Linked DNA regions of Candidatus Palibaumannia cicadellinicola. Each later gene encodes a partner of the first gene's protein in a complex. Links are inferred from orthologs where the notes say so. Each region holds a gene or a part of one and is shown in the gene's direction. Other genes may lie near its edges.

Region 1 (6,937 bases):
GCACTCCAGGTCGCTTACTGGATCATCTCAAACGTGGCACATTAGACTTATCCCATCTAAACGGCCTGGTATTGGACGAAGCAGATGAAATGCTGCGTATGGGCTTTATCGAAGATGTAGAAAATATTCTGGCGCAAATACCAGCTAAACACCAGACCGCGCTATTCTCAGCTACTATGCCGGAAGCGATTCGTCGCATTACCCGACGTTTTATGAATGAACCACAAGAAGTGCACATAGAATCTAGTGTTACTAATCGTCCAGATATCAGTCAAAGCTACTGGACAGTGCACGGAAGGTGTAAAAATGAAGCGCTAGTACGTTTCCTAGAAGCAGAAGATTTCGATGCGGCAATTATTTTTGTCCGTACCAAAAATGCAACGTTAGAAGTCTCACAATCGCTGGAACAAAATGGTTATAATAGCGCGGCGCTGAACGGTGATATGAACCAAGCGCTACGAGAGCAAACGCTGAGCCGTCTTAAAGATGGCCGTCTAGATATTCTAATAGCAACTGATGTAGCCGCACGCGGTTTAGATGTTGATCGCATCAGCTTTGTAGTGAACTATGATATTCCTATGGACTCTGAATCCTATGTACACCGCATAGGTCGTACGGGGCGCGCCGGTAGAGCTGGGCGTGCTCTACTGTTCGTAGAGCACCGCGAACGTCGCTTGTTGCGTAATATTGAACGCCTGATGAAACTTACGATTCCGGAAGTGGAGTTGCCAACCGCCGAGGTGCTGAGCACCCGTCGTCTAGAAAAATTCGCTGCTAAAGTAAAAAATCAACTCAAAAATAGAGATCTAAGTATGTATCGTGCCATGCTGGCTAGGCTGCAGCGGACAGAAAAATTAGATCTCGATATGGAAACGCTGGCCGCAGTACTACTTAAAATGGCTCAGGGTGAACGTCCACTAATTATGTCGCCAGATCCTATTGTTGAACGCCGCCCTCGTAGTGAGTTTCGTCGACATACTCACCGTGAACGTTTAGACTTTAGTAAAATGGATTTATACCGAATTGAAGTAGGTCGTGATGATGGTGTAGAAGTACGTCATATCGTTGGGGCTATCGCCAATGAAGGGGATATAAATAGTAGTTACATTGGTAATATTAGGTTATTTGCATCACATTCTACTATAGAGCTACCGAAAGGCATACCGGGTGATATGCTCTCTCATTTCACCCGTACTCGTATTATGAATAAACCTATTAATATGCAACTTTTTAGTGAAGCTCCGGCTAGATGTATTGAACGCCATGGTATTCGTCGTAACTTCCACGATCGCCGTGCAGCTGGAACTGCTGCTGGCTGCGAACGTCGTTTCAGCCGTCAGAGCTCGCGTGCCCAGCGTAGTGATAGTGAATAAATAAGTATTTACTCACTCTACTTGTTACTTATGACTATAAGGCGTGACTGGCAGTTAAAACAACTAGGCATCATACAATGGACGCTGTGGCGTCCACAATTGCTACAAGGCGAAGTTGTAGTAACGTTGCCGGCACATACCAATTTCTTATTTGTTGCAATTGCAGACCATCTGCCGCCTCCAGATCATCCTCTCGTCGCAGATGTGGTACGTAGCATACCATTGATTACGAAACAACTACTGCATATTACTCCTGAACAATTAATGATCTTACCAAAACATTTACGCTTTCACTGTTGGTGGGTAGGTTTAACAGCTATCCGCAACTTAAACGGTATTTCTTTAGTCACTCCACCATTATCGGTACTTGAGAATGACGCTGCTGCTAAACGTGATCTATGGCGTCAGATCATATCTATAAAAAATCATTAATAGATTTTACTCGTTTAGTTTACTAGATACTACTAATTGGTCTGATCTAGGTGCGACATCTTGTAATTTTTGTGTCTCCTAAGCTACCATCATAAAGACTAATGACTCTAAACGTAGTATTCTGTAGTGTTCTACTTGCATTAGCCATTGCCGAGGTCATTTGTGGTTAAAGCGGTAAAACGTTTTTTTATATGTAATAAGTGCAGTTTAGAATATCCTCACTGGCAAGGGCAGTGTACTAATTGTCAGGCTTGGAATACTATCACTGAGTGCTACCGAGAGGCTACCGGAGTTGCGGTACGGCCAGTTTGGTTTGCCGGCTATGATAATCAAACTATTGTCAGTACAAAAAAAGTACAAAAACTGAGAAATATTTGCCTCAAAAAACTACCACGTTTTTCTACCGGTTTTAAAGAGTTCGACCGCGTGCTGGGTGGTGGTATAGTGCCAGGCAGCGTGATTCTACTAGGCGGTAGCCCCGGAGCCGGAAAAAGTACGTTATTACTACAAACATTGTGCCAAATAACCACCCAACTGCAAATAAAAACCTTATACGTAAGTGGCGAGGAATCTCTGCAGCAAGTAGCTATACGTGCTCATAGATTGAAACTACTACCTAACACAGAGCTAAATATATTACCAGAAACTAACATTGAGCAAATTTGCCTCACTGCCTTAGAAGAAAAACCGCAGTTGATGGTTATAGACTCCATTCAAGTAATGTATATGACGGATGTACCATCGTCGCCTGGTAGTATTTCCCAGGTGCGTGAAGCCGCAGCTTGTCTTACGCGTTTTGCAAAAAACGAGGGCGTAGCAGTAATTATGGTTGGACATGTTACCAAAGACGGCTCATTGGCAGGTCCTAAGGTACTTGAACACTGTGTTGACTGTTCGATTATGCTGAATGTAGACTCAGATTCCCATTTTGGAATTTTACGCAGTAATAAAAATCGTTTTGGCGCTGTGAATGAACTGGGGGTTTTTGCTATGACCGAGCATGGGTTGCACGAGGTAAATAACCCGTCAGCTATTTTCCTTCGTCGAAGGGAAGAAATGACCGCAGGCAGTAGTGTTATGGTAGTATGGGAAGGTACTCGCCCGCTTTTAGTAGAAATTCAGGCCCTGGTAGATGATTCTATAATCGCACAGCCGCGCCGTAGGATCGTGGTGGGATTAGAACAAAATAGGCTAGAAATATTGCTAGCGGTGCTACATCGCCACGGTGGGCTACAGATGGCAAATCAGGATGTGTTCGTAAATGTAGTTGGTGGAGTAAAAGTTAGTGAAACCAGCGCTGACTTAGCACTGATGTTAGCTATAGTATCTAGCTTACATAACCGTCCGCTACCAAGAGACTTGGTAGTATTTGGTGAAGTAGGACTTGCTGGTGAAATTCGCCCAGTTCAGAGTGGTCAAGAGCGTATTACTGAAGCCGCGAAACATGGTTTCCGCTATGCCATATTACCTGAAGCTAATGTGCCAAAAAAAGTGCCAGAGAATATGCAAATATTCGGTGTGAAGAAACTGACTGATGCACTCACGATATTAGAACAGATCTGAATCCTCTGAAAAATATAAAAATATTACTACTAACGAGTATATTATATTTTTTACTGTGATTTTCAACATCAATCAATTAAGCTGCTAACTGATCTAAAAGATGCGCTGTAAGCTGCTTTATCAGCTTCCGACTAAAGTATTCCTAACTAGTATAAAATTTGAGTACGATATTCTAGTTACAGTAGATCAGAGAGTTAAGAGGTAAACATGCTACTAGCTATTGTTCGCGCCTTTTTGGTGGTACTATTCTCTATTATGATCTGCATATTAGGCTTAATTTATTGTCTCTTTAGCCCGCGTAATCCTCGTCATGTTGCGGCATTCGGCCGTTGGTTTGGGCGTATGGCACCCCTATTTGGAATCAAAATTGAGGTACGTTTTCCTCAAAAAGTAACTTTACCGCAAAATTGCATCTATATCGCTAATCATCAAAACTATTACGATATGGTGACCGCCGCCTATGTAGTACAACCGCGGACGGTTACCGTTGGTAAAAAAAGCCTACTGTGGATCCCACTTTTTGGTCCACTTTATTGGCTCACCGGTAATTTACTTATTGATCGTGATAACGGCACTCGTGCCCATAAGATACTAAGCCAGATTGTCGATAGTATGAAAAAACGTAACATATCTATTTGGATATTTCCAGAAGGAACTCGCAACCGCGGACGCGGACTGCTACCGTTCAAAACTGGTGCTTTTTACACTGCTATTGCAGCTGAAGTGCCAATCGTACCAATTTGCGTCTCCAATACTACCGATAAGATTAAGCTTAACCGCTGGTCTAATGGGATCGTTATTATCGAAATTCTTCCACCTATAGATACCCAAGACTATAGTAGGAAACAGGTACGAGGATTGACTAAATACTGTCGTGAAATAATGAAAAACAAGATCGATGAACTAAACGCAGAAGTTGCTAAATATGAGTCTCACGTTATATAAGTAAGTTCATAGAATAATACGATAAGATAGGCATAATTTAGTAGCCTTCGTTATTAATGTCAGGTAGGTACTCATGACTCGTCAATCGACGCACTTCAGTATAAACATCTCCCTCCAAAGTAAGGTCAAGATAACGCCAGCCAGGACCTACTGTATCGATAGTGAAGCTAGTATGATGCGGTTTGAACTGTACGCAAGTTGAGGGCGAAGCCAGCACACGTCGTCCTTGCCAGTTTACATCTAGCTCTTGATGAATATGACCGCATAGCAGAGTATGAACTAAGGGATGCTGCTGTAGTACCTCTGCCAATCTGTGGGCATTACCTAGGCGATGCTGGTCTAGCCAGATAGATCCTGAAGGACAAGGGTGATGATGTAGCAAAAGTATGGTATGGCGCAGCGGCTGCTGTACTAAAATTTTGACAAGCCATTTTAATTGGTAGTCGCTTAATTTGCCGTATGGTACACCATATACCTGGCTATCAAGTAGCAAAAGCTGCCAGTTTTCACCCATTATTACTTGTTTTGCCGGAGAAATCCCGTACTCAGCTAGAATATTCACCATCACCGGTTGGTAATCGTGATTACCCGGTAACCAGACACATGGTGCCGGCAGCCGCGTCATACCACTAGCAAAGTGACGATAAGCATTAGGTGAGTAGTCCTGTGCCAGATCTCCGGTTACCACTACCAGATCAAAATGATCATCTGTAGCTTGCACTGCGTCCAGTACTGCATTATAGCTATAGAAAGTCTTTACTCCAAGTAAAGTATCGTGCTTACTTGCGAACAAGTGAGTATCTGTTATTTGTAATATCCTGATATTAGCCCCACACGCTACAGGAAGTTTTAACAGGCTTTCCATAGATTAACATTGTCTATTGTAGTTATAATTTCTCATAATGTGCTTGAAAGCGATAACTTAGCCTGATAATGAAAGTTGGCTAGAGCAAAGCTAGACGATAGGCTACCAAATCGTCTATGGTGAGCACTGGCATATTGTGCTGATGGCTAAAGGCAATTATTTCTGATGTCCGCGCCATGCTACCATCTTGATTAGTTACTTCGCATAATACGCCAGCAGGCTTAAGACCAGCAAGTGAGGTTAAATCAATGGCTGCCTCGGTATGCCCTCCCCGATTCAGTACACCGCCTAGCTGAGCTAGTAGTGGGAAGACATGCCCAGGGCGATTGAGATCTGATGGTATAGCATCATCGTTGATAGCTGCGTGAATCGTAGTGATTCTATCAGCCGCAGAAACACCAGTAGTCACACCTTCTGCAGCTTCTATGGTTACGGTGAAGGCGGTTTTATAGTGGCTAGTATTGCGCTCTACCATCATCGGTAGCTCTAGTTGTTGACGGCGTTCTTCAGTAAGACACAGGCATACGATACCGCTGCCATAACGAATAGCAAGTGCCATTTGCTCAATAGTCATATTTTCTGCTGCAAAAATCATATCGCCTTCATTTTCCCGATCTTCATCATCTAGTACTAATACACCACGGCCATGACGTAAAGCACCAAGCGCTATTTCTACGCGTTCTATGGGTGTACCGAATTGGGAAAAAAGTATCTTATTCATGGTAAGATCAACCTCTAAATTATTATAGGTTACTAGAACTAAAAGGTAGGCTTAAACGTAAAAAAAATTACCAGTATAAGTAAAGTAATTGAGTACTGGTTAATTTTAGTTAGTAAAATTATTTAATAAAACTTCATGAAAAATGACAGCGGATGATGAAAGCCTCCCATGTAATAAAACAGTTTCATTAAAAATAGAAAAATTAGTAACAAAATATGGTTATATTTTATAGTGTTTTTCTTTGAATTTAACTAGCATTACATTTAACCAATTCTATTCTAACTAGTTTAGAGAACTAACTATGATAGATCCCCAAAAAATAGAAGCACTTGTTCTCCAAGTTCATGATTCGTTACCTAAAAGTATTCGCAACCTAGGAGACGATATAGAAAAAAAGATCCGTCAGGTTTTGCAAAACCAGTTTAATCGTATGAATTTAATTAGCTGTGAAAAATTTGATGTACAAACCCAGGTACTACTACGTACCCGCGAAAAACTTAGCCAATTAGAATTACGTCTGAAGGCGCTGGAAATGATGCTGATGAAGAAAGACAGCGATGAAAAAACTACGCCTGATACACCACAAGAATGCTCGCTGGGCAAACATTCCTTAAAAAACATGGAAAATAATAAATAGAGTACTTTGATTAAAAGTTAGATATTAACGACCACATTACCACCAGACATAATCTACTAATTTTATTACAGTAAGATTAGATTATATCCTATTTAAATTCAGATTAACATTAAAAATAACGGACATAATTAATGAAGCTTTAATAGGAAAGAGTATGTATGTTTAAAGCAATATCCAACTAGATACGTTTCATTTTTCTATTACCTATTATACGTCTACACGTCGAAGGGAGATCAATTTGGAAAAATATCTGGTGGGCGGTGCCGTACGTAACAGGTTACTGCAGCTTCCGGTAGCAGAACGGGATTGGGTTGTCATCGGCGCAACACGGCAAGAAATGCTCATGGCCGGATATCAACAAGTTGGAAAAGATTTTCCGGTGTTCCTACATCCCGAAAGTG
Region 2 (6,957 bases), 580 kb from region 1 along the record:
GTTTTCTTTAGTATAGGTAATTTATGCTTCTCATATAATAGTAATTGTAGCTGCTTAGTAGAAGATAGATTAAAGGGCTGTTTTGCTAGTTTATATGCGGCTACTTCTAAATCCCATAGTCGTTTAGTAAATTCTATAGAATAAGTCATTAGCATATTTTGGTCAATCATAACGCCCGTCTTTTCAAGACGCGATAGCACTGGTATTAGGGGTACTTCTATTTCTTGGAAAATTTTTTGTAAATCTAGTACTTCTTTTAGGCGTGGCCAGAGCTTATGATGCAGACGTAGCATGATATCAGCGTATTCCGCAGCATAAGGTGCTATTAGCTTTATGGGAATCTGATTAAAAGTAAGCTGATTACGTTTAATGCCTACTATTTTATCTAATTTAATTGTGGTATATTTTAGATAATGTTCTGCCAAACTTTCTATATCGTGCTTTCCGGATACGCTATCTAGTACATAAGATTCTAGCATAGTATCGAATATCATACCGACTAAATTGATATTATAACGTTTTAAAACATGGTAATTAAATTTAAAATTATGGCCTATTTTTGCTATAGTTATATCTTCTAACACTGGTTTCAGAGCAGCAAGAACTAGCCTACAATCGAGTTGATTTGGTGCATTTAAATCATTATGTCCGATCGGTAGGTAAGCTGCTTTGCCAGGTTGTACTGCGAAACATAGCCCTACTAAGTCGCCGGTAAGATAATCTCTATTTCTAATAGAGGTCTCGGTATTAAAAGCGAATAACCCTACACGGCGAATTTCTGTAATCCACTGCTCTAGTTCCGTTATTTGATAAATAACTTTATAACATGTTTTTGATAGCTGTTCAGATTCTTTGCAGTATTGCTTGGTAAACGGCGGCGCTATAGTATGTTTACTTCTCTTTAGCCATCGCCATTTACCTAACTCTAATTGAATTATCCAACGTTTGAAATCATAGCGCCGAAATAGTAACATCAACGCTTTATAGTTAGGTTCTTTGACTATTAGCTGATGATAGGGTATATCGAGTGTAACATTAGTCTTAATGGTTGCTAACTGATAGGAAAGAAAAGCCACTTCGCGGTTCTGCTCTAGCTTGGCAGCAACCTGTTTTGCACCACGTAAATTACTCAAATGGCTGACATTATGTAAATTTTGATATAATAGCTTTAAACTTCCTAACTGTTGCAGCAATAGTTGAGCGGTCTTTTTACCTACGCCTGGTACGCCTGGAATATTATCTGAATTGTCACCAATAAGTGCTAGATAGTCAATAATTAGTTCCGGTGGAACCCCAAATTTTAATTGAACTTCCTTTGGTCCTAGGACAGTATTCGAAATTGTGTTAATTAGAGTAATTTGGGATGAAACTAACTGTGCCATATCCTTATCGCCGGTACTGATTAAAACATTACTACCATTACATGCAGCTTCACGTGCTAGGGTACCGATAACATCATCTGACTCAACACCGGTCACAACAAGTAGTGGTAATCCCATTGCTCTAACTATTTCATATAACGGACTAATCTGGCAACATAGATCGTTTGGCATTATAGGACGGTGGGATTTATAATGTTCGAATAGTTCATCGCGAAAAGTTTTTCCATAGGCATCAAATACAACTGCTATCTGGCTAGTACGGTATTGCATTAATAGGCTCTTAAGCATATTCACTACGCCGTATATTGCTCCAGTTGGTTCACCAGCGTGATTGGTCAACGGCGGAAAGGCATGATAAGCACGGTAAAGATAAAATGAACCATCTACTAGAAGTAACTGCTTTTCTGCCATTTGCACCATAGCCAATTGGGATTGTGAGTGAAAACTTAATGTTAGCCATTGTCACCAGAAACAATGGTCATTACGCATATTATTAGCGCTCGGATTATTTAGTATTTTAAAAGAAAATAGATCAGATCAATGAATTATTATTCTATATTTCAACTAGTTTTTTACTGGTTGATAATCATATCGCGCATCGCGCGGTAGTGTCTAGCTGTGTTAGGATGAACAATATATTTATTTAGCAAATATAAACAATGAGCTATAAGGTACTTGCCCGTAAGTGGCGTCCACAAACTTTTGCCGATGTAGTTGGTCAGAAACATGTTCTAACAGCACTTACTAACGGCTTGTTATTGGATAGAATTCATCACGCATATTTATTATCTGGGACCCGCGGTGTGGGCAAAACTACTATTGCCCGCTTGTTGGCTAAAGGGCTAAATTGTGAAAAAGGTATAACTACTATACCATGCTGTCAGTGTAAAAATTGCAGTGAAATTGCACAAAGCTGTTTTGTAGATTTGATAGAGATTGATGCTGCTTCACGGACCAAAGTAGAAGATACCCGCGAACTTTTGGATAATGTCCAATACGCACCAACTCACGGACGCTTCAAGGTTTATTTAATCGACGAAGTGCACATGCTGTCTCGTTATAGTTTTAACGCACTTTTAAAGACGCTAGAAGAACCGCCTGCGCATGTTAAATTTCTGTTAGCAACTACTGATCCGCAGAAGATACCCATGACTATTCTATCCCGCTGCTTGCAGTTTCATCTTAAGGCGCTTAATGTTAGCCAAATTAGTAACCAGCTGATACATATCTTACAGAATGAGCATATTTATGCTGAGCAACGTGCGTTGGAACTATTAGCCCGCGCAGCTGATGGTAGCATGCGTGATGCATTAAGCCTGACCGATCAAGCTATTATTATGGGGCAGGGAATTGTTAGTTGGGAAGCGGTTAGTATCATGCTTGGTCATATGAATACAGAGCAGTCACTAACATTAATAGAAGCGCTAGTTAATGCTAATAGCAAAACTATGATGGAAGAACTAGCACAATGTGCGGTACGTAGCATCAACTGGGAAAACTTATTAGTAGAGATGTTATCTCTACTACACCGTATTGCTATGGGTCAACTACGATCTGAGCAATTAAACTACGATAATCAAATGGACCACTTGTTACCTCGCCTACGTAATTTAGCACGACGTATTACACCAGAAGATCTACAGCTTTATTACCAGACTCTGCTAATCGGCCGTAAAGAGTTACCCTATGCACCAGATAGCCGCATGGGGGTAGAAATGACTATGTTGCGCGCACTAGCTTTTCATCCGAACAAAACTCTATCGTCTGTGCACGATACTTCTGCTAGTGTAGAAAAAATAATTAATCAATCCCCATTTGATCACACTTTATCAGGCTTAACTACAATATGTGATACCAGACGAATGGATATGGATATAGCAGAAAAGATAGAAAATGACGATATGAGCGCTAAATGTTTGCAGGCGCGCACAGCTTTGCTACAACACCAAGAGAGACACAAATCAAATCATAGTCAATCGGTCTCTAGTAACACACTAGAGCGCCGAACTTCAGTCTACGAGTATCTAGATCAGCGTCATAATGCAAAAGATTGTACATTACGAAAAAATAACGACACCAAACCCCTGGAGTTAGTAGCTAAGTTAATTCAAGAATCTATCAAGCGAGACCCTTGGTCGGCGCAGGTGCAACGTTTGTCGCTACCTAAAATCGTACAGCAACTAGCACTCAATGCGTGGCAGGAGAATATTGCGCCTGGAAAGATATGCCTGCATCTGCGTTCGTCCCGGCGCTATCTTAAATCTGTGGACGCTCATAATACGTTACGTAACGCTTTGAGCGTAGATTTAGGTACACAGATTGAATTAACCATACTGGAAGATGATAATCTTGAGGTTAAAACGCCACTAGAGTTGAGACAAGCTATTTATGAAGAAAAACTGATACAAGCACGGGAAGCCATTACTACTGATAGACATATTCAAATGATGCAGCATATTTTAGATGCTCAGTTAGATGAAGACAGTATAGAGCCTATTTAACTTAATATATGTATGACTATTTATCGTAGCAGAAGCAGCCCTACTCAAGAGAGAGATAACACTATGTTTAGTAAAAGCGGTATTAATGACCTAATGAAGCAAGCCCAGCAAATCCAGCAAAAAATGCAACAGATACAAGAAGAAATTGCTCAGCTAGAAGTTATTGGAGAGTCCGGTGCTGGCTTAGTTAAAGTCACTATCAACGGCACTCATAATTGTCGTCGTGTAGAAGTTGATCAAAGTTTACTAGAAGATGATAAGGATATGCTAGAAGACTTAATAGCTGCGGCATTCAATGATGCAACTCGTCGCATCACTGAAACTCAAAAAGAAAAAATGACATCTGTATCTAGTAGCATGCAGCTTCCGCTTGGTTTTAATATTGCATTATGATGCTTTCAGCAGCAATCGGCTTATCAGATTTTCCGCGTAGTTAAATGAAAAGAAAAAATAGATAACTTAATTGATTATAGATATGATCCATGCTTATGCTATTGCTCACTTAATTAAATGTGCGGAGATCTTGGTACGTAATACTCAAACTAGATTTAATCTAATATGACGATCACATTCGCTGTTCTTTTTTATGTTTCTGCTTGAAAGACTCGGTACTGATCCCCATGTTTTCATCATTTCAACCTATTTATTTGGTAGTAATTTATGAGTATGACAAAAAAAGAAACCCGTGGATTTCAATCAGAAGTGAAGCAGTTACTTCATCTAATGATTAACTCACTTTACTCTAACAAAGAAATTTTCCTACGAGAACTAATTTCTAATGCTTCAGATGCTGCGGATAAATTACGCTTCCGTGCTCTTGCACAGCCTAATCTGTATGAAGGAAATGGAGAACTACACGTACGCCTAGTGTGTAACAAAGATAAACGTACCGTTACGTTGATCGATAATGGCATAGGAATGCGTCGCGATGAAGTGATCGAGAATTTAGGCACGATTGCTAAATCTGGTACCAAAGCTTTTCTTGAATCAATGGGTACAGACCACATTAAAGATAGTCAGTTAATCGGTCAATTTGGTGTTGGTTTTTATTCTGCATTTATTGTCGCTGAAAAAGTCACAGTACATACCCGTGCAGCTGGTGCTTCTGCTGAAGAAGGAGTTTACTGGGAGTCAACAGGTGAAGGAGACTATATCATCGCTTCTATTCATCGGCCAGAGCGTGGAACGGAAATTACTTTATATCTACGTAAAGGTGAAGAGGAATTTCTTGATGACTGGCGAATCAAAAACATAATTGGAAAGTATTCCGATCATATTTCTTTGCCCATTGAGATAGCAATAAATACTAAGCAAGAAGAAAAGAGCATCAATTGGGAAAAAATTAATAAAGCTCAGGCATTATGGACTCGTAATAAAGTCAATATAACTGATGAAGAATATAAAGATTTTTATAAACATCTATCTCATGATTGTAACGACCCACTCAGCTGGAGCCACAATAGGGTTGAAGGAAAACAAGAGTACACTTGCTTATTGTATATTCCAACTAATGCTCCCTGGAATATTTGGAATCGTGATCAGAAATACGGTCTGAAACTTTATGTGAAGCGCGTACTGATTATGGATGATGCATCATATTTTATACCAAACTACCTACGTTTTATAAAAGGGATTATAGATTGCAATGATTTACCGCTGAATATTTCACGTGAAATTCTGCAAAATAGCCGAGTAACTCAGGGCTTAAAGAGCGCGATGACTAAACGTGTACTGTTGATGCTAGAAAAATTAGCTAAAGAAAATAGCGAACAGTACCAGTCTTTCTGGCATAATTTTGGCCTAGTACTAAAAGAAGGGCCAGCAGAAGATCCAGCAAATAACGAAACGATAGCTAGACTACTTCGTTTTGCTTCAACCTATAGTAATAGTCCAGTGCAAACTGTATCACTCGATGAGTATGTTAGCCGCATAGTAGAAAAGCAGGAGAAGATTTACTACATCACCGCTGATAGTTACGCTGCCGCAAAAAGTAGTCCACATCTAGAATTGCTGCAAAAAAAAGGTATTGAAGTTTTATTACTTTTTGATCGTATTGATGGATGGATGATGAATTATTTAACGGAATTTAACGGTAAGTCATTCCAGTTGGTAAGTAAAGCTGATTTAACATTCGATGAATTTGCTTATGAAGAAACAACGGAACAGAAAGAGATAGAAAAAGCTTTAAAGCCATTTGTCGAGCGAGTAAAAAGTTATCTCGGTAATAGAATTAAAGAGGTACGGTTAACATATCGTTTAACTGATACACCAGCTATTGTAACTATAGACTCTAATGATATGACAACACATATGGCTAAACTCATCGTTGCAGCAGGGCAGACGAAACCTGAAATTCAGTATATCTTTGAGCTAAATCCAGAACACCCACTAGTTAAACGTGTAGCAAATATAAGCGATGAAATAGCATTTAGCGAATGGATAGAGCTACTACTAGATGAAGCTTTATTTGTTGAAAGTGGCACATTAGAAGATCCTAATAAATTTATTCGCCGTATGAATCAGTTACTAAACACTATACCAAACGAGGTAATTCAATAGGAAGATAGGAAGAGATGCTATCGTTTTTGTTGGATCGTATAACTTCGATAATTCGATAAAGAGACTAACGTAATGCGTATTATTCTTCTTGGCGCTCCTGGCGCTGGTAAAGGTACTCAAGCACAATTTCTTATGAAACAGTACGGAATTCCGCATATTTCCACAGGCGCTATGTTACGCGCGGCAGTAAAAAAGAGATCTACGTTAGGAAAAACAGTCAAAGCAATTATCGATACAGGAAGATTAGTAACAGATCAACTAGTTATAAAGCTAGTCAAAAAAAGAATTCTACATAAGGACTGCCATAAGGGATTTTTACTAGATGGTTTTCCTCGTACCATTACTCAAGCAGAGGCAATGAAAGTAGCTGGTATTAAAATAGATGTTGTACTTGCTTTTATTGTACCAGATACCTTACTTATAAACCGTATTGTCGGTCGTATGGTTCATGGACCGTCTGGACGCATTTATCATGTAAAATTTAATCCACCGCAACAAGAGGGCAAGGATGATGT

What was found.
Region 2: the proteins of IM45_RS03450 (region 1) and dnaX are in contact, whole or in part, in a cryo-EM structure (PDB 8GIZ), measured with the Escherichia coli proteins. The link is inferred for Candidatus Palibaumannia cicadellinicola from one-to-one orthologs.

The regions. Positions count from the first base shown.
Region 1 is NZ_CP008985.1:720,254-727,190, reverse strand. The notes cover bases 184-3,104. They hold IM45_RS03450 (DNA polymerase III subunit psi), read left to right. Parts: upstream 184-1,403; coding sequence 1,404-1,805; downstream 1,806-3,104. Other genes in these bases: radA (DNA repair protein RadA), read left to right, coding at 1,968-3,104; IM45_RS03455 (DEAD/DEAH family ATP-dependent RNA helicase), read left to right, coding at 184-1,373. In the rest of the region: more of IM45_RS03455, read left to right, coding at 1-183; more of radA, read left to right, coding at 3,105-3,368; IM45_RS03440 (1-acylglycerol-3-phosphate O-acyltransferase), read left to right, coding at 3,576-4,313; cpdA (3',5'-cyclic-AMP phosphodiesterase), read right to left, coding at 4,351-5,178; ribB (3,4-dihydroxy-2-butanone-4-phosphate synthase), read right to left, coding at 5,258-5,899; ubiquinone biosynthesis accessory factor UbiK, read left to right, coding at 6,201-6,536; IM45_RS03420 (multifunctional CCA addition/repair protein), read left to right, coding at 6,775-6,937. UniProt on the Escherichia coli protein: Part of the beta sliding clamp loading complex, which hydrolyzes ATP to load the beta clamp onto primed DNA to form the DNA replication pre-initiation complex.
Region 2 is NZ_CP008985.1:142,094-149,050, forward strand. Bases 1,522-4,462 are described here. They hold dnaX (DNA polymerase III subunit gamma/tau), read left to right. Parts: upstream 1,522-2,041; coding sequence 2,042-3,883; downstream 3,884-4,462. Other genes in these bases: polA (DNA polymerase I), read right to left, coding at 1,522-1,802; IM45_RS00655 (YbaB/EbfC family nucleoid-associated protein), read left to right, coding at 3,947-4,276. In the rest of the region: more of polA, read right to left, coding at 1-1,521; molecular chaperone HtpG, read left to right, coding at 4,544-6,442; adk (adenylate kinase), read left to right, coding at 6,515-6,957. UniProt on the Escherichia coli protein: Part of the beta sliding clamp loading complex, which hydrolyzes ATP to load the beta clamp onto primed DNA to form the DNA replication pre-initiation complex.